Regions from separate parts of the Rhodoferax sp. SPJ21 genome, predicted to be linked through region 2. Evidence: predicted binding sites of a transcription regulator. Region 2 holds the regulator's gene; each other region holds the start of a gene.
What was found. Region 2 encodes FNR, which switches genes on or off when oxygen is low (the NO sensors DNR and NnrR bind a similar motif). Its sites were predicted from a motif close to TTGATNNNNATCAA; they were not measured.

Region 1: the regulator FNR is predicted to act here: its motif matches at 2,381-2,394, upstream of AC4BBN_RS21635 (protocatechuate 4,5-dioxygenase subunit alpha).
Region 3: the regulator FNR is predicted to act here: its motif matches at 2,274-2,287, upstream of AC4BBN_RS15920 (TraR/DksA family transcriptional regulator).
Region 4: the regulator FNR is predicted to act here: its motif matches at 2,559-2,572, upstream of AC4BBN_RS15195 (oxygen-binding di-iron domain-containing protein).

What each region holds. Positions count from the first base shown of each region.
Region 1 covers NZ_JBYZMO010000005.1:127,649-132,760, forward strand. The annotation lists gene AC4BBN_RS21610 (hypothetical protein) at 1-97, shown strand, start outside; gene AC4BBN_RS21615 (DOPA 4,5-dioxygenase family protein) at 100-477, shown strand; gene AC4BBN_RS21620 (DUF2242 domain-containing protein) at 555-1,061, shown strand; gene AC4BBN_RS21625 (thioredoxin family protein) at 1,051-1,431, opposite strand; gene AC4BBN_RS21630 (LysR family transcriptional regulator) at 1,459-2,340, opposite strand; gene AC4BBN_RS21635 (protocatechuate 4,5-dioxygenase subunit alpha) at 2,457-2,798, shown strand; gene AC4BBN_RS21640 (class III extradiol dioxygenase family protein) at 2,801-3,652, shown strand; gene rpoD (RNA polymerase sigma factor RpoD) at 3,718-5,112, opposite strand, start outside.
Region 2 covers NZ_JBYZMO010000001.1:1,594,174-1,599,285, reverse strand. The annotation lists gene ccoP (cytochrome-c oxidase, cbb3-type subunit III) at 1-679, shown strand, start outside; gene ccoG (cytochrome c oxidase accessory protein CcoG) at 758-2,128, shown strand; gene AC4BBN_RS07320 (FixH family protein) at 2,150-2,422, shown strand; gene AC4BBN_RS07315 (hypothetical protein) at 2,435-2,683, shown strand; gene fnr (fumarate/nitrate reduction transcriptional regulator Fnr) at 2,661-3,380, opposite strand; gene hemN (oxygen-independent coproporphyrinogen III oxidase) at 3,526-4,908, shown strand; gene AC4BBN_RS07300 (sulfite exporter TauE/SafE family protein) at 4,911-5,112, shown strand, end outside.
Region 3 covers NZ_JBYZMO010000003.1:109,529-114,640, reverse strand. The annotation lists gene AC4BBN_RS15930 (GGDEF/EAL domain-containing response regulator) at 1-1,269, shown strand, start outside; gene AC4BBN_RS15925 (hypothetical protein) at 1,466-1,855, opposite strand; gene AC4BBN_RS15920 (TraR/DksA family transcriptional regulator) at 1,857-2,225, opposite strand; gene AC4BBN_RS15915 (aldo/keto reductase) at 2,496-3,479, shown strand; gene AC4BBN_RS15910 (c-type cytochrome) at 3,566-4,930, opposite strand; gene AC4BBN_RS15905 (GMC family oxidoreductase) at 4,930-5,112, opposite strand, start outside.
Region 4 covers NZ_JBYZMO010000002.1:1,564,311-1,569,422, forward strand. The annotation lists gene AC4BBN_RS15185 (ATP-binding protein) at 1-1,028, shown strand, start outside; gene bfr (bacterioferritin) at 1,129-1,605, opposite strand; gene AC4BBN_RS15195 (oxygen-binding di-iron domain-containing protein) at 1,722-2,507, opposite strand; gene AC4BBN_RS15200 (3'-5' exonuclease) at 2,619-3,125, shown strand; gene ahpF (alkyl hydroperoxide reductase subunit F) at 3,156-4,724, opposite strand; gene ahpC (alkyl hydroperoxide reductase subunit C) at 4,847-5,112, opposite strand, start outside.

The DNA of each region.
Region 1 (5,112 bases), on a different contig from region 2:
ACTGCCTACTGCACCAGCTAGGCATCCCAATGTGGATACTGCGCTGGACGAGCAGTCCGTGGCGTTGGCCAGCCCCCGACTGCACCGAGCACCTTAGCCATGGTTGAAGTCGATACGCCGCGCATACGGGGCTTCCACGCCCATGTGTATTTCGACGCCAGCACGCTGGAGCAGGCACGCGCCCTGTGCATTGAGGCAGCCAGCAAGTTCAAGGTAGCAATGGGGCGGGTACATGAACAGCCTGTAGGGCCACACCCGGATTGGAGCTGCCAGTTGGCCTTTGCTCCGGCTACGTTTGGTGAGTTTGTGCCCTGGCTGGCATTGAGGCGCCAGGGCTTGGTCATCTTTCTCCACCCCATCACCGGCAACGACCTGGTGGATCACCGGGACAGATCGATGTGGATGGGAGCCGTCAGACCGCTGAACTTGTCGGTACTTTCGGGCTCGGACATCGCTTACGATATTCCTGAAAATTGACTATGCGATTTGTAAGGTCTCGCCAGCTGTTCGGGGCGTTGTGTGTGCTGTGGGGTTTGTCTGGCTGCTCTGCACCCATGAAGCCGATTGCCCAGCAAGAGGATTTCAATTCGACAGAGAAGTTCTCGCGCATGTTCGATGCGTCGCCCGCGCAAACCTGTGAGGCAGCGCGCCGTGCCTTATTGAGCCAGGGCTATGTCATTTCCTCGGCGGGTAAGGATCTGGTGCAGGGGCAAAAAAGTTTTCAGCCCGAAAATGAAACCCATGTGCAGGTGGACATTCGAGTGGTCTGCGTGTCTGATAGCCGTGACGGCAAGCTGAGCCTGGGTTTCGTCACCGCTCTGCAGGACCGTTATGCGCTGAAAAAAAGCAATTCGTCCGCTAGCTTGGGGGTCGGCGTATTGGGCTCACTGTCGGTACCAGTGAGCTCCAGCAATGATGCGATGGTGAAAGTGGGCAGCGAAACGGTTGCATCTGACAAGTTCTATGATCGATTTTTCACCCTGGTGCAACACTACCTCGTCCAGGATTTGGACGAGCCGGATAGTGATGTGCCTGGCGCAGTGAAGCCTGTCAAGCCTTAGCGCGACTCCGGGCCTGTATGCGCAGTGCCATTGCGGCAATTTCGACGTTTGCCTCGACTTTTGTGGTCGAAGAGTCCATTTGTGCCTGTACGAGACGCTGTAGCGTCTCGGTTTGCGGTGTGATGCTGCCAAAGAAGCGCACCTGCTGATTTGCCAGCACCAGTAGTGTGGGGAAGTTGTCTACCTCGATCGGGTCTACCAGATCGGCCTGGTCTTCTATATCAATCCACACAAATTCTGCGCCGGGAAAGCTCGCTCCCACCTGTTCAAACCGGGCTTGGTATTCACGGCAGCTGCCGCACCAGTCGGCACATAGGCAAGCCACCCATAACGAAGGGTTGCTTACTATAGATTTAATAGCTTGTGACATAGGTTCTGATTGCGCTAGCGGGCTATTTTAGGTCGAAGTTTGTGGCTGCAATACCTCTGCGGCAATGGTTTCCAGAGACTGGCGCAGCCAGCGTTGTACTGGGTCGTGTTGGTGCCGTAAATGCCACAGCATATACATGGGGAGACTGGGGCAGGGTAGTGGCAGCGCACAACTGCTGAAGTTGCGCAGCATGGCCCGGCCCAGGAGCCCAGGCACGGTAGCTAGCCAAGGGCTGTCCTGCAGGAAGGCGGCAATTCCAGCAAAGCCAGGCACAGTGACAGCCATGCGGCGTTGGATACCCTGTGTTTGCAGCCATTGGTCTATATCCAGCGTGCGGCGCGGCTGGTACAGCACGCTTACATGCTCGCTGGCCAAGTAATCGGCTAGTGTGCTTGGGGCGGTTCGCGCGGTCGCGTCATAAAACACCCTGTAGGGCGTTTTAAACAAACGCTTTTGCATGATGTCCGTGGCATCGGGCGGGCGTGGCGACAGCACAAGGTGGCAGCTACCATCCCGCAACATCTCTGGGCTTGGAACGCCAGAGGGAATAGTGTGCAAACTCACCATGGGTGCTTGCTGCCGCAGTCTACGCAGCAGCGCGGGGAGCAGTAAATCGCGCTGCATATCGTTGGCGGCGATGGTGAAGCGGACTTGCAGGGTACCGGGGTCAAATTGCTCGGCGGTAGCGAGCCGATGCATGTCTTCCAGCAATAGACGCGCAGGCTGGGCCAGGGCTTCGGCCCGGGCTGTGGGGATGATGCCGCGCCCCGACTTCACGAACAGAGGGTCGCCTGTAATGGTGCGTAACTTGTCCAGCAAGTGGCTGACGGCCGATTGCGTCACACCCAGGCGCTGGGCGGCGCGGGTGACCGAGCCCTCTTCCAGCACTGCCAGGAGCAGCTGCAGCAATTGGCCATCCAAGTGTAAGTAATCGAATTTGCTCATGGGTTTGATCTGAATTATCAGCTTTATTGAATGAGTGGCGGCAGGAATACTTCCCATCACCTACTTCACAGGAGACAACCATGGTCCAAGTCGATATCCCCGGCACTACCTTGTTTGATGGCGTCCAGGCCCGCAAGGGCTACGCGCTCAACAAGATGTGCTTTTCGTTCAACACCGCCGAAGGCCGGGCAGACTTTCAGCGGGACGAAGAGGCCTATATGCGTGCCTTTGGCTTGAATGCCGAGCAGGCAGAGGCGATTCGCCAACGCAATGTACTGGCACTAATCGCGGCTGGGGGCAATGCTTACTACCTAGCCAAATTTGCGGGCATCTTTGGCTTGGATATGCAGGACATAGGCGCACAGCAAACCGGCTTGAGCAAAGAGGTCTTCAAAGCCCGTTTGCTGGCGGCGGGAGCTTAACCATGGCACATATCGTAGGCGCCATTACCACCTCCCACGTACCGGCCATCGGCCGTGCAATCGCGAGGGATTTGCAAAGCGATCCATACTGGAAGCCGTTCTTTGACGGTTTTCCACCCGTGCGCCGGTGGCTCAATGAAGTCAAACCCGATGTGGCCGTGGTCATCTACAACGACCATGGTCTGAACTTCTTTCTCGACAAAATGCCAACCTTCGCAGTGGGTGCGGCACCCACATACCGCAATGCGGATGAGGGCTGGGGTCTGGCCGATATGACGCCATTCCAGGGCAACCAGGATCTATCCTGGCATTTGATCAATAGCTTAGTGGGCGACGAGTTTGATATCACCAGCTGCCAGGAAATGCTGGTGGACCATGCGTTTTGCCTGCCCATGGCACTGTTATGGCCGGATGCGGATGCACAGGGCCGTTGGCCCGTCACCACCGTGCCGGTGTGCCTGAACACGGTGCAGTTCCCGTTGCCGACGGCCGCCCGTTGTTACAAGTTGGGTGAGGCCATTGGCCGAGCCGTGGCGTCCTGGGACAGCGACGCCCGGGTAGTCATCATCGGCACCGGCGGCCTAAGCCACCAGCTTGACGGTCAGCGCGCCGGTTTCATCAATAAGGAGTTTGACCTGCAGTTCATGGAGAGCCTTATCAGTGATCCGGCCAGGGCAACCCGCTTCACTATCCATGAGTTGGTGGAGAAAGTGGGTACCCAGGGGATTGAGCTGTTGATGTGGCTGGCCACGCGGGCAGCTTTGCCCGGACAGGCTCGGCTGCTGCATTCGAACTACCACATCCCCATCTCCAACACTGCCGCTGGGTTGATGTTGATGGAGCCCGCGACCTAGGCTGGGCACACATAAAAAAAGCCCCTGTCGGCGTGAACCGGCAGGGGCCTTTTTATGCAGCGCTTTTACAGCGTGTCGATGAAGCTACGTAGCTTGTCCGAGCGACTGGGGTGCTTGAGCTTGCGCAGCGCCTTGGCTTCTATTTGGCGGATGCGCTCTCGGGTCACGTCGAACTGCTTACCGACTTCTTCCAGCGTGTGGTCGGTGCTCATCTCGATACCGAAGCGCATGCGCAGCACCTTGGCTTCGCGTGGCGTCAGGCTGTCAAGGATGTCCTTGACCACGTCGCGCAGGCCGGCCTGCATGGCGGCTTCGATAGGTGCTGTGTTGGCGCCGTCTTCGATGAAATCGCCCAAGTGGCTGTCATCGTCGTCACCGATCGGCGTTTCCATGGAGATGGGCTCTTTGGCGATCTTCATGATCTTGCGGATCTTGTCTTCCGGGATCTCCATCTTCTCAGCCAAGATGGACGCATCGGGCTCAAAGCCAAACTCTTGCAAGTGCTGGCGGCTGATGCGGTTCATCTTGTTGATGGTTTCGATCATGTGCACCGGAATGCGGATCGTGCGTGCTTGGTCCGCGATCGAGCGCGTAATGGCTTGGCGAATCCACCAGGTGGCGTAGGTCGAAAACTTGTAGCCGCGGCGGTATTCGAACTTGTCCACCGCCTTCATCAAGCCGATATTGCCTTCCTGGATCAAATCCAGGAATTGCAGGCCACGGTTGGTGTACTTCTTGGCGATCGAGATCACCAGGCGCAAATTGGCCTCGATCATTTCCTTCTTGGCATCGCGCGAGGCGGCTTCGCCTTCGTTCATGCGCTTGTTGATGCCTTTCAGCTCGTCCAGTGGTACCACGACGCGGGCTTGCAGGTCGGTCAGCTTTTGCTGGATGTCCTGAACCGGCGGAATGTTGCGGCCCATGATCGCGCTCCAGGGCTTGCCTGCAGCGGTTTGCTTTTCAATCCACTTCAGGTCAAGCAGGTGGGATGGCACTTTGTTGCCCATCTTGTCGCGCCCGCTGAAGTCGGCGATGAAGTTTTCTTGCGGGTAGCCGCATTTGTCGACCAGGATGCGGCGCAGCTCGCGTTCTTTCTTGCGCACGTCATCCACCTGGCTGCGCAGCAAGTCGCACAGTTTTTCAATGGTCTTGGCGGTAAAACGGATGGTCATCAGCTCTTCGCTCAAAGCCGCCTGGGCCTTGACGTAGTGCGGTGTGCCGTAGCCTTCCTTGTCGTAGATCTTGTGGACTTTCTCGAACAACTCGCGCAGGCGATCGAAGCGGGTCAAGGCTTCGTTCTTGAGCTCCTCAAGCTTCTTGGTCAGCGCCTTGGAGCCGCCCTTGCCGTCGTCATCATCGGCCGCGTCGAATTCGTCGAAGTCTTCTTCGGCCACGTAATCGTCAGCTTCATTGGGGTTGGAGAAGCCGTCCACGATGGTGGAGATGACAACTTTGCCTTC
Region 2 (5,112 bases):
CTTCTACCCCGGCCTGGGCAACTTTGCGGGCAAGCTGGGCTGGACCTCGGCCAACGAATACAGCGACGAAGTGAAAACCGCAGACGCGGCACTGCAACCCCTGTATGCCAATTTTGTGGCGCTGCCGCCCGAGCAGCTGGCGGGCAGCGCGCCGGCCATGGCGATTGGTGAGCGCTTGTTCATGAACAACTGCGCCCAGTGCCACGGCTCCGACGCACGCGGTAGCAAGGGCTTCCCCAACCTGACCGATGGCGACTGGCTGCACGGCGGCTCGCCGGACAAGATCAAGGAAACCATCACCCACGGCCGTATCGGCCAGATGCCTGTGATGGCCCCCGCCGTGGGCACGCCGGACGACGTGAAGAACGTGGCCAACTATGTGCTGAGCCTGTCGGGCAGCCCGCATGACTCGGTGCGCGCCGGTCTAGGCAAGGCCAAGTTTGGTGTCTGCGCAGCCTGCCACGGGGTGGGCGGCAAGGGCAACCAGGCGCTGGGTGCACCGAATCTGTCGGACGACATCTGGCTGCACGGCTGGGGCGAGGCCGCCATCATGGAGATGGTCAACAAGGGCAAAATCAACCAGATGCCGGCCCAGCAAGGCAAGCTGACCGAAGCCCAGATCCATGTGTTGACGGCTTACATCTGGGGCCTGTCGAACAAGCCCGTGGCCACCAAATAGGAGCATGGTGTGAACACCGTCGCGCCCCGCAAGACCATCCCCATCGTGCCTGTGCCTGGACCAGATGCCGATGAGGTGATGGTGTCGCTGTACGCGGCCAGCAAGAAGATCTACCCACGTTCGGTGCAGGGCCTGTTTGCGCGCTGGCGCTGGGCCATGGTGTTGCTGACGCAGCTGGTGTTCTACGGCCTGCCCTGGCTGCAATGGGGCCAGCGCCAGGCGGTGTTGTTTGATCTGGAGGCGCGCCGCTTCTACATCTTCTCGCTGGTGCTGTACCCGCAGGATTTCATCTACCTGACCGGCCTGCTGGTGGTGTCAGCCTTGTCCCTGTTTCTGTTCACCGCCGTGGCAGGGCGCCTGTGGTGCGGCTTTGCCTGCCCGCAGACGGTGTACAGCGAAATCTTCATGTGGATAGAGCGCCATATCGAAGGCGACCGCGCCGCCCGCATGCGGCTGGACGGTGCACCCATGTCGGCCCACAAGCTGGCCCGCAAATCGGCTAAGCACGCCGCCTGGTTGGTGCTGTCCCTGTGGACCGGTTTTACCTTTGTCTCGTATTTCACACCCACTTATGCGCTGCTGCAGGAATCTATGAGCGGTAGCTTCGGTTCGTGGGAGGTGTTCTGGGGCCTGTTTTACAGCTTTGCTACGTATGGCAACGCCGGCTTCATGCGCGAGCAGGTCTGCAAATACATGTGCCCCTATGCGCGCTTCCAGAGCGCCATGTTCGACAAGGACACGCTGATCGTCAGCTACGACACCACCCGTGGCGAGCCCCGCGGCTCCCGTTCGCGCAAGGCCGACCCCGCGGCCCTGGGCCTGGGTTCTTGCGTGGACTGCACGCTGTGCGTGCAGGTCTGCCCCACCGGTATCGATATCCGCGAGGGCTTGCAGTACGAATGCATAGGCTGCGCCGCCTGCGTGGATGTGTGCGACGGCGTGATGGACAAGATGGGCTATGCCCCTGGCCTGATCCGCTTTGCCACCCAGAACGGCATGGCCCAGGGCTGGTCGGGCCGGCAGATACTGCGGCGCGTGCTGCGGCCCCGGGTGCTGGTTTACGGCACGGTGCTGCTGGTATTGACGCTGGCGCTGCTGGGCAGCCTGTTGACGCGTACCCCGCTGAAGGTGGATGTGGTGCGTGACCGCGCGGCGCTGTCGCGCATCGTGTCCGGTGGCCAGCTGGAAAACGTGTACCGCCTGCAGGTCATGAACGCCAGTGAAGTGCCGCAGCGCTACCGCCTCACGGCCCATGGGCTGGATGGGCTGGTGCTGGCCTCGGACGAATGGGTGGACGTGGAGCCGGTGGCTTCGCGCTGGGTGGCGGTGCGCCTGCACATCCCCTACGGTTCGGTTGAACCGGGCTCCTACCCGGTGTTCTTCGACATCCAGACGGCGGATGGAAGCACCAAGGTGTCGGAAAAGTCCACGTTCTTTGTTCCCCGCTGAAAATAACTCCAGGAGACTGCCATGCCCTCTCACACATCTACCACGCCGGTGCCGCTGCCATGGTGGCGCTACGGCTATGTCTGGTTGGTGATTTCCGGCCCGCTGGCCGTGGTGGTGGCGGCGCTGGTCTCGGGCTGGATCGCCGTCCGCCAGCAGGACCCGGTGCTGGCCCAGGACTACTACCGTCAGGGGCTGGAGATCAACAAAACCCTGGCCGCCCAGGGCCCGCTGGCGCCGGCCGAGCAGGGGCGCAACCATGCTGCGTCGCCACCCGGCTCGGTGCGTACCAAGTAGCCGGAGGGCACCATGCAAATCTTTAGGGTAGTAAGCGTTGTGTGGCCCGCTTTTTTGGGCGCGTGCATGCTGGAGATGCTGGTGTTTGCGGTGGTCGATCCCTACAGCCTGCAGTGGCTGGGGCAGCCGCTGCCTTTGTCACGCCAAGGCGTGTACAGCCTGGCGTTCTTTGCGTTTTGGGCGGTGGCGGTGCTGGTGGGGTGTCTGACGCTGCTGGTGGGCCAGCCGGTGACGGTGCCTACAGACAGGGCTGAAGATTGACGATGCGCTTGAGCGCTTCGGTGTCCAGGATGCGGATGTGGCGCTGCTTGACTTCCACGATCTGGTCGTCCACAAACTTGGAGAAAGTGCGGCTCACGGTTTCCAGCTTCAGGCCCAGGTAGCTGCCAATCTCTTCGCGGGTCATGCGCAGGATGAGCTCGGACTGCGAAAACCCGCGTGCATGCAGGCGCTGCACCAGGTTCAGCAAAAAGGCCGCCAGGCGCTCTTCGGCACGCATGCTGCCCAGCAGCAGCATCACACCGTGCTCGCGCACGATCTCGCGGCTCATGATCTTGTGCACATGGCGCTGCAGCGAGTTGACCTCGCGCGAAAGCTCTTCAATGCGGTGGAATGGCATCTCGCACACTTCGGCATCTTCCAGGGCCACGGCGTCGCAGGTGTGGTGGTCGTTGACGATGCCGTCCAGGCCGATGATTTCGCCGGCCATTTGAAAGCCGGTGACCTGGTCGCGGCCATCTTCGGTGGTGACGGTGGTCTTGAAGAAGCCCGTGCGGATGGCGTACAGCGCCTTGAAAGTTTCGCCGTTGTGGAACAGCGCCGTGCCGCGCAGCACCTTTCGGCGCACCGCGACCAGATCGTCAATGCGCTCTAGCTCTTCTTTGTTTAAGCCTAAGGGCATGCACAGCTCACGCAGATTGCAGTTCGAGCAGGCAACTTTGATGGCGACAGGGTTCATGCGCAGAGTATGGGCTGATTCAAAAAGGAAGGGGCTTTTAAGAACTTATATTGTGTGCAGAAGTATCTGAAACCAGATTGATGTAGGTCAAAGAAGCGGGCAAGGCTTCGCGGCACATTCCAGTCATGCAACCTGACTGCCTGCCATGACCCGAGTTTTGCCCGAATTGTTACGCCGTTTTGACGTGCCTGGGCCGCGCTACACATCCTATCCCACCGCTGACCGGTTCGTCGAGGCCTTCACCTGCGAGGACTATGGCCGCGCCCTGCAGCAGCGCAACCAGGGGGCAGCCGCGCTGAGCCTGCCCTTGTCGCTGTACGTGCACATCCCGTTTTGCGAGTCGCTGTGCTACTACTGCGCCTGCAACAAGATCATCACCAAGCGCCATGAGCGCGGCGCCTCCTATCTGCGCTACCTGGAGCGCGAAACCGCCCTGCACACTGCCCAGCTGGGCGAGCGGCGCAACGTCAGCCAGCTGCACCTGGGCGGCGGCAGCCCCACATTTTTGAGTGACGACGAGCTGGCCCAGCTGATGGCCATGTTGCGCCGCCACTTTGTGCTGACACCTGGCGGTGAATACTCCATCGAGGTAGACCCCCGCACGGTGGATGCCAAACGCCTGCAAGCTTTGGCCACCCTGGGCTTCAACCGGCTCAGTTTCGGAGTGCAGGACTTCGATGCCGATGTGCAAAAAGCGGTGCACCGCGTCCAGCCCGCGCAGCAGGTGTTCGAGTTGGTGGAGGTGGCCCGCACGCTGGGCTTTGAGTCCATCAATGTGGACCTGATTTACGGTCTGCCCCGGCAGACGCCTGCCTCGTTTGCGCGCACGCTGGAGCAGGTGGTAGAGCTGCGGCCTGACCGCATTGCCCTGTACGCCTATGCCCACCTGCCCGAGCGCTTCAAGCCCCAGCGCCGCATCCTGGGCGCGGAGCTGCCGGCCGCGGCGGACAAGCTGTCCATGCTGTCACAGGCTTTTGACGCCTTTCTGGAGGCCGGCTATGTCTACATCGGCATGGACCACTTCGCCCTGCCCAACGACGCGCTGGCCATTGCCCAGCGGCAGGGCCGGCTGCACCGTAACTTCCAGGGCTACAGCACCCAGCCTGATTGCGATCTAGTGGGCCTGGGCGTGTCCGCCATAGGCCGCATAGGCGCCACCTACAGCCAGAACGCCAAGACCCTGGAGGAATACTGTGACCGTATCGACCAGGGCCAGCTGCCGGTGGTGCGTGGCCTGGCGTTGAACCGCGACGACCTGGTGCGCCGCGCCATCATCATGGGCCTGATGTGCCAGGGCGAAGTGCAGTTCGAATCCATAGAGTTGGCTTTCCTGGTGGACTTCAAGCAGACTTTCGCCGCCGAGCTGGAGGCTCTGCAGCCCTTGGTCGAGGCCGGCCTGGTGCAGCTGGATGCCAGTGGCATCCGCGTCACCGCCACCGGTTGGTTCCTGGTGCGCGCGGTGGCCATGGTGTTTGACCGCTACCTGCAAGCCGACCGCAACCGCGCCCGCTTCTCCAGAATTATTTGACCATGCAAACCGGCCTGGCCTGGACCGCGCTGCTCATGGGCCTGGCCGGTGGCCCGCACTGTGCCGCCATGTGCGGCGCGGCGTGCGGGGGGCTAGGTCGATTGGCGAGCGCGCGCAGACCCTGGCTGGGCATGCTGCAGCTGCAGGCCGGGCGTCTGGGGGGGTACAGCCTGGCGGGTGCGTTGGCCGCCTGGGCGGTGGACA
Region 3 (5,112 bases), on a different contig from region 2:
TTTTCAGACCGTCTTGTGCAGACTTTGGGGTCAACCGCTTCGCCCACGCTGAAAGGCGCGGTCATGGTGTTTGATATTGAAAATTTCAGCGACTTGAATGCTTCACGCGGCATGCAAATGGGTGACGATGCGCTTGCCCGCATAGCCCAGCGATTGACAGAGGGTTTGGAGCATGGGCTATCTCTGTCCCGCTTGGGCGGGGCCCATTTTGCAGTTCTTATTCCCCCCGTTTACCCGGATAGCGCCACTGCTGCGCAGCACGCCGGTGAGGCTGCGTTGCGCATACGGCGGGTTTTGCATCGGTTTTCGGAGGAAATGGAATCGGATCTGTTCCACTTGCGGGGAACTGTAGGTGTGGCAATTTATCCAGAGTGTTCGAACGAGGTAGCCGGTGAAATCGTTCGGCGGGCCGAGAGCGCCAGACGTGAGGCCAAAGCAGCCGGCGGAAATACCGTTACTTTTTATGAGCGCGGAATGGGCGAGGCAATCGAGGGCAGGCTAAAGGATGAACATTCTTTGCGGGTCGCCATTGCGAAAAGTGAGCTGCGCGTCTTTTTGCAATCGCAAGTGGATGGAAATGGTGCCATTCAGGGCGCCGAGGCATTGGTGCGATGGCAGCATCCGGTGCGTGGACTTCTTGCGCCCGGGCTCTTTATTCCGCAAGTGGAGTTTTCGTACCTGATCGTCGAGTTGGACCGCTGGATGCTGACAGCGGTGTGCCGGCTGCTCGCTTACTTGGATACGCATGGCTGCAAGCTGCCCATCTCGGTCAATATCAGCCCGCGCCATTTCAGAGAGGCCGACTTCGTAGAGTTTGTCAGCGGCTTGCTGCGCCAATACCAGATACGCCCAGGAAGATTGGTACTGGAAGTCACCGAGGGCATGATGCTCAACGATGTGCCGCAGGTCATAGAGCGTATGAATGCCTTGACGGAGCTGGGCTTGCAGTTCTCCATCGACGACTTTGGAACGGGCTATTCCAGTCTGGCGTATCTCAAGCAACTGCCCGTACGGGAGTTGAAGATTGACCAGAGTTTTGTGCAAGGCCTAGGCGTCCAGGCAAGCGATGCAGCCTTGATTGAGGTCATTTTGGACATCGCTTTGCGTTTCCATCTGCATGTGGTTGCCGAAGGTGTGGAAACCGAGTCGCAGGCGGATTTCTTGCGCCAACGCGGTGTGCCTTCCATGCAGGGCTACCTTTTCTCGCGGCCCAAGGGCGTACGCGAATGGCTGCAGCGCATTGGCTTGACCAGCAGCGAATGGGATTGACGCGCGTGCTGCGGCTGTAGGTGTATTTGCTATTGAAAGTGTAGCTTCCAGCGTAGGTAATACCTGCGCTGGAGGCTACTTTTGCGTGATTAGATACATGCCTCAGATTGCAACCATGTGCATGAACGGTTGTGGTGGTGTGTCTGAAGCAAGTAGCTGATCCGGCACTTTTGTGTTGAATTCTGCAGCCGAGGCATCAGGCAGGTCGGCCGGCAGTCGGAATGCCATCCATCAGATTGTGTTTATCAAACGCTACGCGGGCCATCGCCACCAGCTGGTTCTCGGTAGGGTGGTCTACCACTTCGTAGCCGACGATCTGCGGGGCGATAAGGGGCCGGTGCTTTTCGGCGTAGTGCTTGAAGTCGGCGGTGGCGGTGTGTGAGCCGGTGATGAGCGCCTGCTGGATGCCCTGCAGCGCGTCGCAGACTTCGCCGAAGAACTCGTGCTCGGTGCGTACCGCGCTGTTGTGCTGGGCGGTGGGGTGTTTGTGGGCCTGGATGCGCTGTGACAGCACCTGCTCGGCATCAAATTGCACTACCAGGGCGGATTGGTGGTCGGTTAGAACGACAGCGTGGAAGAGTGGCATATCAAAGTTTCCTTTCAAAAATGGAGGCACAGGCCACGCAGCGCAGGGCTTCGGGCTCGATCAGCAAACGTGCAAACGGGATGGGTTTGGCGCAATCCACGCACATGCCGAAGTTGTCGTCGTGCAGATGCTGTTGGGCGCGGCGCACTGCAGCCAGTTCTGCCGAGTCCATATCGGACAGTGCGGCTTCTACTTCGCGCTCATTTGCGTTGGCCGGGTAGGCGCTGCTGTTTTGCGGGCGTTCTGCCAGTTGCGGGGCCAGCTCGGCGAGGTCTTGCCGGTGCTCTGCCAGTTCTACTTCCAGCGCCCGCCGCCGCGCTTGCAAGGCGTGGTCTAGCATGGCGCGTTGTTCAGGTGTGAGGTGTTGCATGGTGTGGCTCCTTGGTCCTGATGTTCCTCGCATGCCCAGGTGGGCACACTGATGTAGATCAAGGTAGGGCAAAAGCGCCGCCATGTCTGTTCGTTAGACCCCATAGCGGGCGATGGGCATATCTGCTCCTTGCCGGAAGTGCTATTTAAAACGTAGCTACTTGCGCAGTAGCTGCCTACGCAAAATGGGTTTTAGGGCGTATTGTTATAGCGTCGCACTAAAGTGCCCCGGGTGCGATACTTACCGCCCTGAACAACAAGGAGACCCATCTTGCAATACCGTCCTCTCGGCCGCACCGGCTGGAATATTTCGACCGTCAGCTTCGGCGCCTGGGCCATTGGCGGCACCTGGGGCGATGTGGATGACGCAGAGTCCATGGGTGCGCTGCACAAAGCGCTGGACATGGGCGTGAACTTCTTCGACAGCGCCGACGTGTATGGCGATGGCCGCAGTGAGCGGCTGCTGGCCCAGCTCAAGCGTGAGCGCAGCGAACCCTTTTACATCGCCACCAAGGCCGGGCGCCGCCTGAGCCCGCATGTGGCGGCTGGCTACAACCGCGAAAACCTGACCGCCTTTGTCGAGCGCAGTCTGGTGAACCTGAACACCGAAGCGCTGGACCTGCTGCAGCTGCACTGCCCGCCAACCGAGGTGTTCTACATGCCCGAAGTGTTTGGCGTGCTGGACGACCTGGTGAAGGCCGGCAAGCTGCGCCACTACGGCGTGAGCGTGGAGAAGGTGGAAGAGGCGCTGAAGGCGATCGAATTCCCCGGCGTGCAGTCTGTGCAGATCATCTACAACATCTTCCGCCAGCGCCCGGCCGAGCTGCTGTTCGAGCAAACGCAAAAACGCGGCGTGGGCATTCTGGCGCGGCTGCCGCTGTCCAGCGGTCTGCTGAGTGGCAAGCTGAGCAAGGACAGCACGTTTGCGGCCGACGACCACCGCCAGTTCAACCGCGAGGGTGCAGCCTTCGACAAGGGCGAAACCTTCTCTGGCCTGGACTACAACGTGGGCCTGCAAGCCGTGGACGCCCTGCGCCCGCTGGTGCCCCAGGGCCAAAGCATGCCGCAGATGGCGCTGCGCTGGATCCAGATGCACCCGGCGGTGACTTGCTCCATCCCCGGTGGCAAGCGCGCCACCCAGGTGGCCGACAACGTGGCCGCAGCCGACCTGCCGCCGCTGACCGACAGCACCATGCAGGCCATCGCGGGCGTATACGAGCGCTTTGCCAAGCCGCTGGTGCACCAGCGCTGGTAAGGCTTGGCGTCTTCTGCACTTGCTATTAAAAAAATAGCTGCTGGCGCAGGTGCTATCTGCGCGAGAGCCCAATTTTCTTTGATTTCCTAAGGCACAGCACCGCTGGCCGCTGGGCGCGGGGCCAAGGCGTCCGGCCGGCCCGGCGCAAACGTGGTCACGGTCGCTGCTTGCACGGGCGGCGACGTCTTGCGCAGGGCCGCCACTTGGCCCGCTGTGGCCACGCCACCCTGGTTGCCCCAGCTGGTCTGGATGAAGCTGACGACTTCGGCAATGTCGGCATCGCTGAGCAGCCCGGCGTACGGCGCCATGGTGAGGGCCGAGGGCGCTGTCTGCGTGGCGGGCATGGCGCTGCCGGACAGCACGATCTTGATGCTGCTTGAGGCGTCCGCAGTCTGCAGCAGCGCATTGCCGGCCAGCGCCGGGAATGTTTTGGCAGCGCCCTCGCCGTTGGAGCGGTGGCAGCCGGCGCAGCGGTCCAGGTAGATTTGTGCGCCACGGCTGTTCACCACGCCGCTATGCAGCTCCTGCGCCACGCGCGGGTCGGCCACATACGGTGCTGGCTCGGGCGTGCCGGTGGGCAGGGACTTGAGATACAGCGCGATGCTGGTCAGGTCGGCGTCGGTCAGGTGCTGGGTGGAGTGCGCCACCACGTCGTTCATGCCGCCAAACGAGGCACTGCGCTGGCTGCGCCCGGTTTTCAGAAAGTCCACGATGTCGCGTTCGCTCCACCGCGCCAGGCCGCCGCCGTGGCTGTTGCGTAGCGATGGTGGAACCCAGCCGTCAACCGCGCCGCCGCCGGCTAGGTAGATGCTGTTGCCGGTATCGTTCAGCGCCTTTTCCTGAAAGGCCACGCCGCGCGCCGTGTGGCAGGCGCCGCAATGGCCCAGGCCCTGCACCAGGTAGGCGCCGCGCAGCAGACTCGACTGCGGGCTCTGCGGCACGCTCATGGGGGCAGGCGCGGGCGCAAACACCATGCGCCACAGTGCCAGCTGGAAGCGCATCGACAGCGGCCAGGGGATGTCGGCCTTTTTGTTCGGCGTGGGGTCGGGCTGCACGCCGTGCATAAAGTAGGCGTACATCGCCTGCATATCGTCTTCGCCTAGCCGCGAAAACGAGGGGTATGGCATGGCCGGGTAGACGGTGTAGCCGGCCTTGGTGACGCCGGTGCGCATCAGCTTGGCGAAGTCTTCATAGCTCCAGCTGCCGATGCCTGCAGTCTTGTCGGGTGTGATGTTGGTGGAGTAGATCGTACCTATGGGCGTGACCATCGGCAAGCCACCGGCAAACGGCTTGTCCGGCGTGGCGCTGTGGCAGGCGATGCAGTCGCCAGCGCGGGCCAGATAGGCGCCCTTGGCAACCAGTTCCGCATCGACAGGGGCAGCAGCCTGCACTGCACCTGCGCTGAGCGCCACAGCCATCGCTGTGGCTTGGAGCAGGGTGGTGTGGGCCATCATGCGTCCACCACGGGGCGGGGGTCTTTCAGGTACTGCTCGCGTATCGCCTTGGCCGCCCAGTAGGTCAGGGCGGTGGCCAGGCCGGTTGGGTTGTAGCCTATGCCCACAGGAAACACGCCGGAGCCGACGGCAAACACATTCGGCACGTCCCAGCTTTGTAGGTAGCGGTTCAGTACGCT
Region 4 (5,112 bases), on a different contig from region 2:
TGGCCGAGTTGCTGCAAGAGCCGCCAGTGCAGCACGTGGACGATTTCGCGGACGGCCTAGGTAGCCGCCTGGCCCGGGCCCAGTCACATGCCGCGCAGGCGACCGAGCTCCAGCGGCGGCTGGAGCTTGCTTTGCGCCAGCAGGCCGTGGCAAGCCAGCAAAAGCAGGCCAACGAACAGGCGCTGCAGGCCTTGTGCCTGGCGGCTGCGGTGGACACCGTGACGACGTTACCCGAGGCCGAAGACCGCTCTAGCGCCAAGCGCTTGCTGCAAGAGCAATTCCGCACGCTGGAGGGCCAGTTGCAGCAGGCCGCAACCCGCCCTGTAGCCGACCTGCGGGCGGCTGTAGCAGGGCTGGATGTGGTGGACTTGGATGCCGAGCGCAGCGCCTGCGAGGCGGCTGTGGTGCAGCTGGACCAGGACATCGCCCACGCTGCGGAAGCTGCCCAAAATGCCCGCCGCGCGCTGCAGGCCATAGACACCTCAGCCGCCGCCGCTGATGCCCGCGAACAGATGGAGTCTGCTGTAGCGCGCCTGCGCGGTGCCGTGCGCCCCTGGGCCCAGCTGCGCCTGGCCGAGACCTTGCTGCAAGAGGCTTTGAAGCGTTTCTGTGAGCGGGCCCAGGCACCTATGGTGCGGTTGGCGTCGGAGTACTTTGGGCTCATCACCGGCGGCCGCTACCCCAAGCTGGTGGTCGATGCATCTGCCGACAAGCCAGTGCTGCAGGCCGAGGGCGCCGACGGCCGGGTGATTGGCATTGAAGCCATGAGCGAGGGCACGGCCGACCAGCTGTACCTGGCGTTGCGACTGGCCGCGCTGGAGCTGCAGCGCGAGGCTGGCAAAACCATGCCTCTGGTGCTGGACGATGTGCTGATGACATCGGACGACGCCCGCGCCGCCCTGGTGTTCCAGGCCCTGGCCCGCTTCGCCCAAGGAGGCCAGGTGCTGCTGTTTACCCACCACCAGCATTTGGTGCAGGTGGCACAAGCGGCCTTGCCCGCCGCTGCCGTGGCAGTCCACCATTTATAGAAAAAATGGCTGTAGCGCAGGTAGAACCTGCGCGAGCAGCTACTAAAAAAATAGCGGACCGGTTTGCACCGGTCCGCTATTGGCTTGGGAGTGGCGGGGTTTAGCCCAGCTCGCCCATCTGGCTTTGCAGGTAATTTTGGATGCCGACCTTGCCGACCAGATCGATCTGGGTTTCCAGGAAGTCGATGTGCTCTTCGGTGTCGTCCAGAATGCCTTGCAGCAGGTCACGGGACACGTAGTCGCGCACGCTTTCGCAGTGGGCGATACCGTCCTTGATGGTGGCTTGCGCGCCTTGCTCGGCCTTCAGGTCGCAGGCCAGGCATTCAGGCACGTCTTCACCCACCAGTATCTTGGCCAGGTCTTGCAGATTGGGCAGGCCGTCCAGCATGAAGATGCGGTCCATCAACTGGTCCGCGTGCTTCATCTCGCCGATGGATTCTTCGTATTCCTTCTTTGCCAGCTTGTCCAAGCCCCAGTGCTTGTACATGCGGTAGTGCAGGAAGTACTGGTTGATGGCGGTGAGCTCGTTCTTGAGTTGCGCTTGCAGGTGCGCGATGACTTGTGGGTCGCCCTTCATGGTGTTCTTCCTCTAGCTTCAGGGGGTGAAAAGATGGGGCCATTGTCGCTGCAGTCTGCGCGACTATCAAAACAAATATGCCTGCTTTGCCTCCCTGCTACACCGGGCGCCACGGTTCAGTGGGCTATGTTTTGCGTGGGTATTTGGTAGGCCTGCTCGTCAAACAGGTCGATGCCGCACGCGAGCGACTCGGCCCAGTCGAAGAACGCCGCGATCGCGGGGGCTCCGACAATCGGCGCGCCATGCTGCGGCACCAGCATGGAAATGTCGAGCTGGCGTGCCATGCGCACCCACAGGCGCAGCACTTTGTTGGCCACCATGTAGCGGCGATGAAAGCCCTCCATGCGCGGGATGTGCTTGTGTACATCGGTAATGGCCTGCTTGGACTCTTCGCCTGTGAGCACAGAGGCCCCGAGGTCCCCCGTGAACAAGATGCGGCTGATCGGGTCGTAAAAATGGAAGTTGCCCTCAGAGTGCAGAAAGTGCGCGGGCAGTAACCAGAGCTCGCTTTTGCCCAGCGGCAGGCGGCCGCCTGCATCCGCGACGCCAATGATGCGGTCTTCGGTTTTGCCGACCTTGGTGAAATGCGGAACGAAGCGTTCCCATACTTTGGAGATGACCAGATCCGCTTTGGTGGAGGTCAACCAGCGGTCCAGGGACGCAATGATGTCTGGGTCGGCATGCGAGGCCATCACGTAGGACAGCCGCTGCGGGCTGAAGTAGCGTGACATGCCCAGAAACAGCTCATTGAAGGCCAGGTTCCCGCCCGGGTCGATGATGGCGCCCGTACCGTTGTCTACGATAAGGAACTGGTTGGCCTGCACAGCATGGCCGCCTTCTTCAATCAGGTCGGCGAACATCAGGCAGGCATGTTGAGGGTCGCGGTAGAGCTCGATGGGCATGTGGGGTCCGGGTTGAACCGACCACTCTATACCCGCAGTGGTTGCGGATATTTGATGCATATCAGGTATGAATCAATTGACGCTATGGGTTCCCTCGGCACAATTGCGCCCATGCCTTTACATTCTGCCCCCGCCGTCCTGGATATCGAAGCTTCGGGTTTCGGGCGTCGCAGCTACCCTATCGAGGTAGGCTGCGTGTTGCCTGATGGCAAGAGCTTTTGCTCATTGATTCGCCCCGAACCTGAATGGACCCACTGGGACCCGCAGGCGGAAGAGCTGCACCATATTTCTCGCGAATTGGTATGCGACAAGGGGCGCTCGGCGTTAGAGGTGGCGCAGATGCTGAATGCCCAACTGCGCGGGCAAACCGTGTATTCGGACGGCTGGGCGAATGATTTCACCTGGATCAGTGCGTTGTTCGATGTGGCCGATCTCAGCCCTTACTTCAAGCTGGAGAACATGCGCTCGCTGTTGACGGAGGAGGAGGCCGAACAGTGGCATACCGTCAAACAAAAGATGTCGCAAGAGCTGGGAGAGCAGCGCCACCGCGCTAGCAACGATGCCCGGTTGTTGCAGCGTACCTTGCAGTGGTTCATCGCGCAGCGCAGTCTCGTGTGAAGCACGGGCTGCGCTGCTGCGCACGCTCAATCAGGCAGCGGGAGCCGAGCTGCGCATCAGGTGGTCAAACGCACCCAGCGCAGCCTTTGCACCATCGCCTGCGGCAATGATGATCTGCTTGAAGGGAACGGTGGTCGCGTCACCGGCGGCGAACACTCCTGGCACCGAGGTCTGGCCGCGGCTGTCCACAATGATCTCGCCATGCTTGCTAAGCTCCAGCGTGCCTTTGAGCCATTCGGTGTTCGGCACCAGTCCGATCTGCACAAAGCAGCCTTCCAGCGCAATGTGGTGGCTTTCGCCACTGGTGCGGTCGGTGTAGCTTAGGCCGTTCAGCTTGTTGCCGTCGCCGGTCAATTCGGTGGTTTGCGCCGACACATGCACTGTCACGTTGGCCAGGCTGTGCAGCTTTTTGACCAGCACGGCATCGGCACGCAGTGCTTCGCCGAATTCGATCAAAGTCACGTGCTCCACCAGGCCCGCCAAGTCGATGGCCGCCTCAACCCCCGAGTTGCCACCACCAATGACAGCCACGCGCTTGCCCTTGAATAGCGGACCGTCGCAGTGCGGGCAGTAGGCTACGCCCTTGTTTTTGTATTCCTGTTCGCCGGGCACATTGACGTTTCTCCAGCGTGCGCCGGTCGTCACGATCACGGTCTTGGATTTCAGCGAGCCGCCATTGGCCAGTTGCACTTCGACCAAGCCGCCGGGCGTGGCTGCGGGGATCAGCTTGTCGCCGCGTTGCAGGTTCATCACGTCCACGCCGTAGGCCTTCACGTGCGCGTCCAGGCCCATGGCGAACTTCGGGCCGTCGGTCTCCAGCACGGAGATGAAGTTCTCGATCGCCAGCGTGTCATTCACTTGTCCGCCAAAGCGCTCGGCGGCAATGCCGGTGCGTATGCCTTTGCGGGCCGCGTACACGGCCGCTGCTGCGCCTGCGGGGCCACCGCCGACTACCAGCACGTCGAAGGCTTCTTTGGCGGAAAGTCGGGCGGCGTCTTTGTCGGCCGCGCCGGTGTCGAGTTTGGTGACGATTTCTTCTACTGTCATGCGGCCCGAGCCGAAGTGGCTGCCGTTCAGGTAAATGCTGGGTACGGCCATCACTTCGCGTGCGTTGACTTCGTCCTGGTACAACGCGCCATCGATGATGACTGTTTTGATTTTGGGGTTGTATACCGACATCAGCGTCAGCGCTTGCACCACGTCCGGGCAGTTGTGGCAACTGAGGGACATGTAGACCTCGAAATTAAAGTCGCCATCCAATGCCTGGATGCTCTCGATCACGCCGGGTTCGACCTTCGGTGGGTGGCCACCGGTCCACAGCAGCGCCAGCACGAGAGATGTAAATTCATGGCCCATGGGGATGGCGGCAAAGCGCAGGCTCATTTCGCTGCCGATGCGGTTCAGGCTGAAGGACGGCTTGCGTGCATCCGTACCATCGGTCTTCAAGGTGATTTTGTCGGACAGACCAATGATGTCCTCCAGCAGGCCGCGCATTTCAACAGCACCTTTGCTGTCGTCCAGCGACGCTGTGATCTCGAACGGCTTGGTAACCCGCTCCAGGTAGCTCTTCAGTTGTGCTTTGAGGCTGTCGTCCAACATGGTGTTCTTCCTATCTCGACTTTGCTGCCCATTTTTCAGGCGTAGTTATCCATTCCCGCCACCCACTTTGTGGGCAGATAGCGGGTTTAACGGCCTTTGCGGGCCGTCGACTTCATGCAGATTTAGATCTTGCCAACCAGGTCCAGCGATGGGGTCAGCGTAGCAGCGCCTTCGTTCCACTTGGCGGGGCACACCTGGCCTGGGTGGGCGGCGGTGTACTGGGCTGCTTTCAGCTTACGCACGGTTTCCTTGACGTCGCGGGCGATCTCGTTGGAGTGGATTTCGGCGGTCTTGATCACCAACTCGGGGTTGATGATGAAGGTGCCGCGCAGCGCCAGGCCTTCTTCAGGAATGTGCACGCCGAATGCGTTGGTCAGGGTGTGCGTAG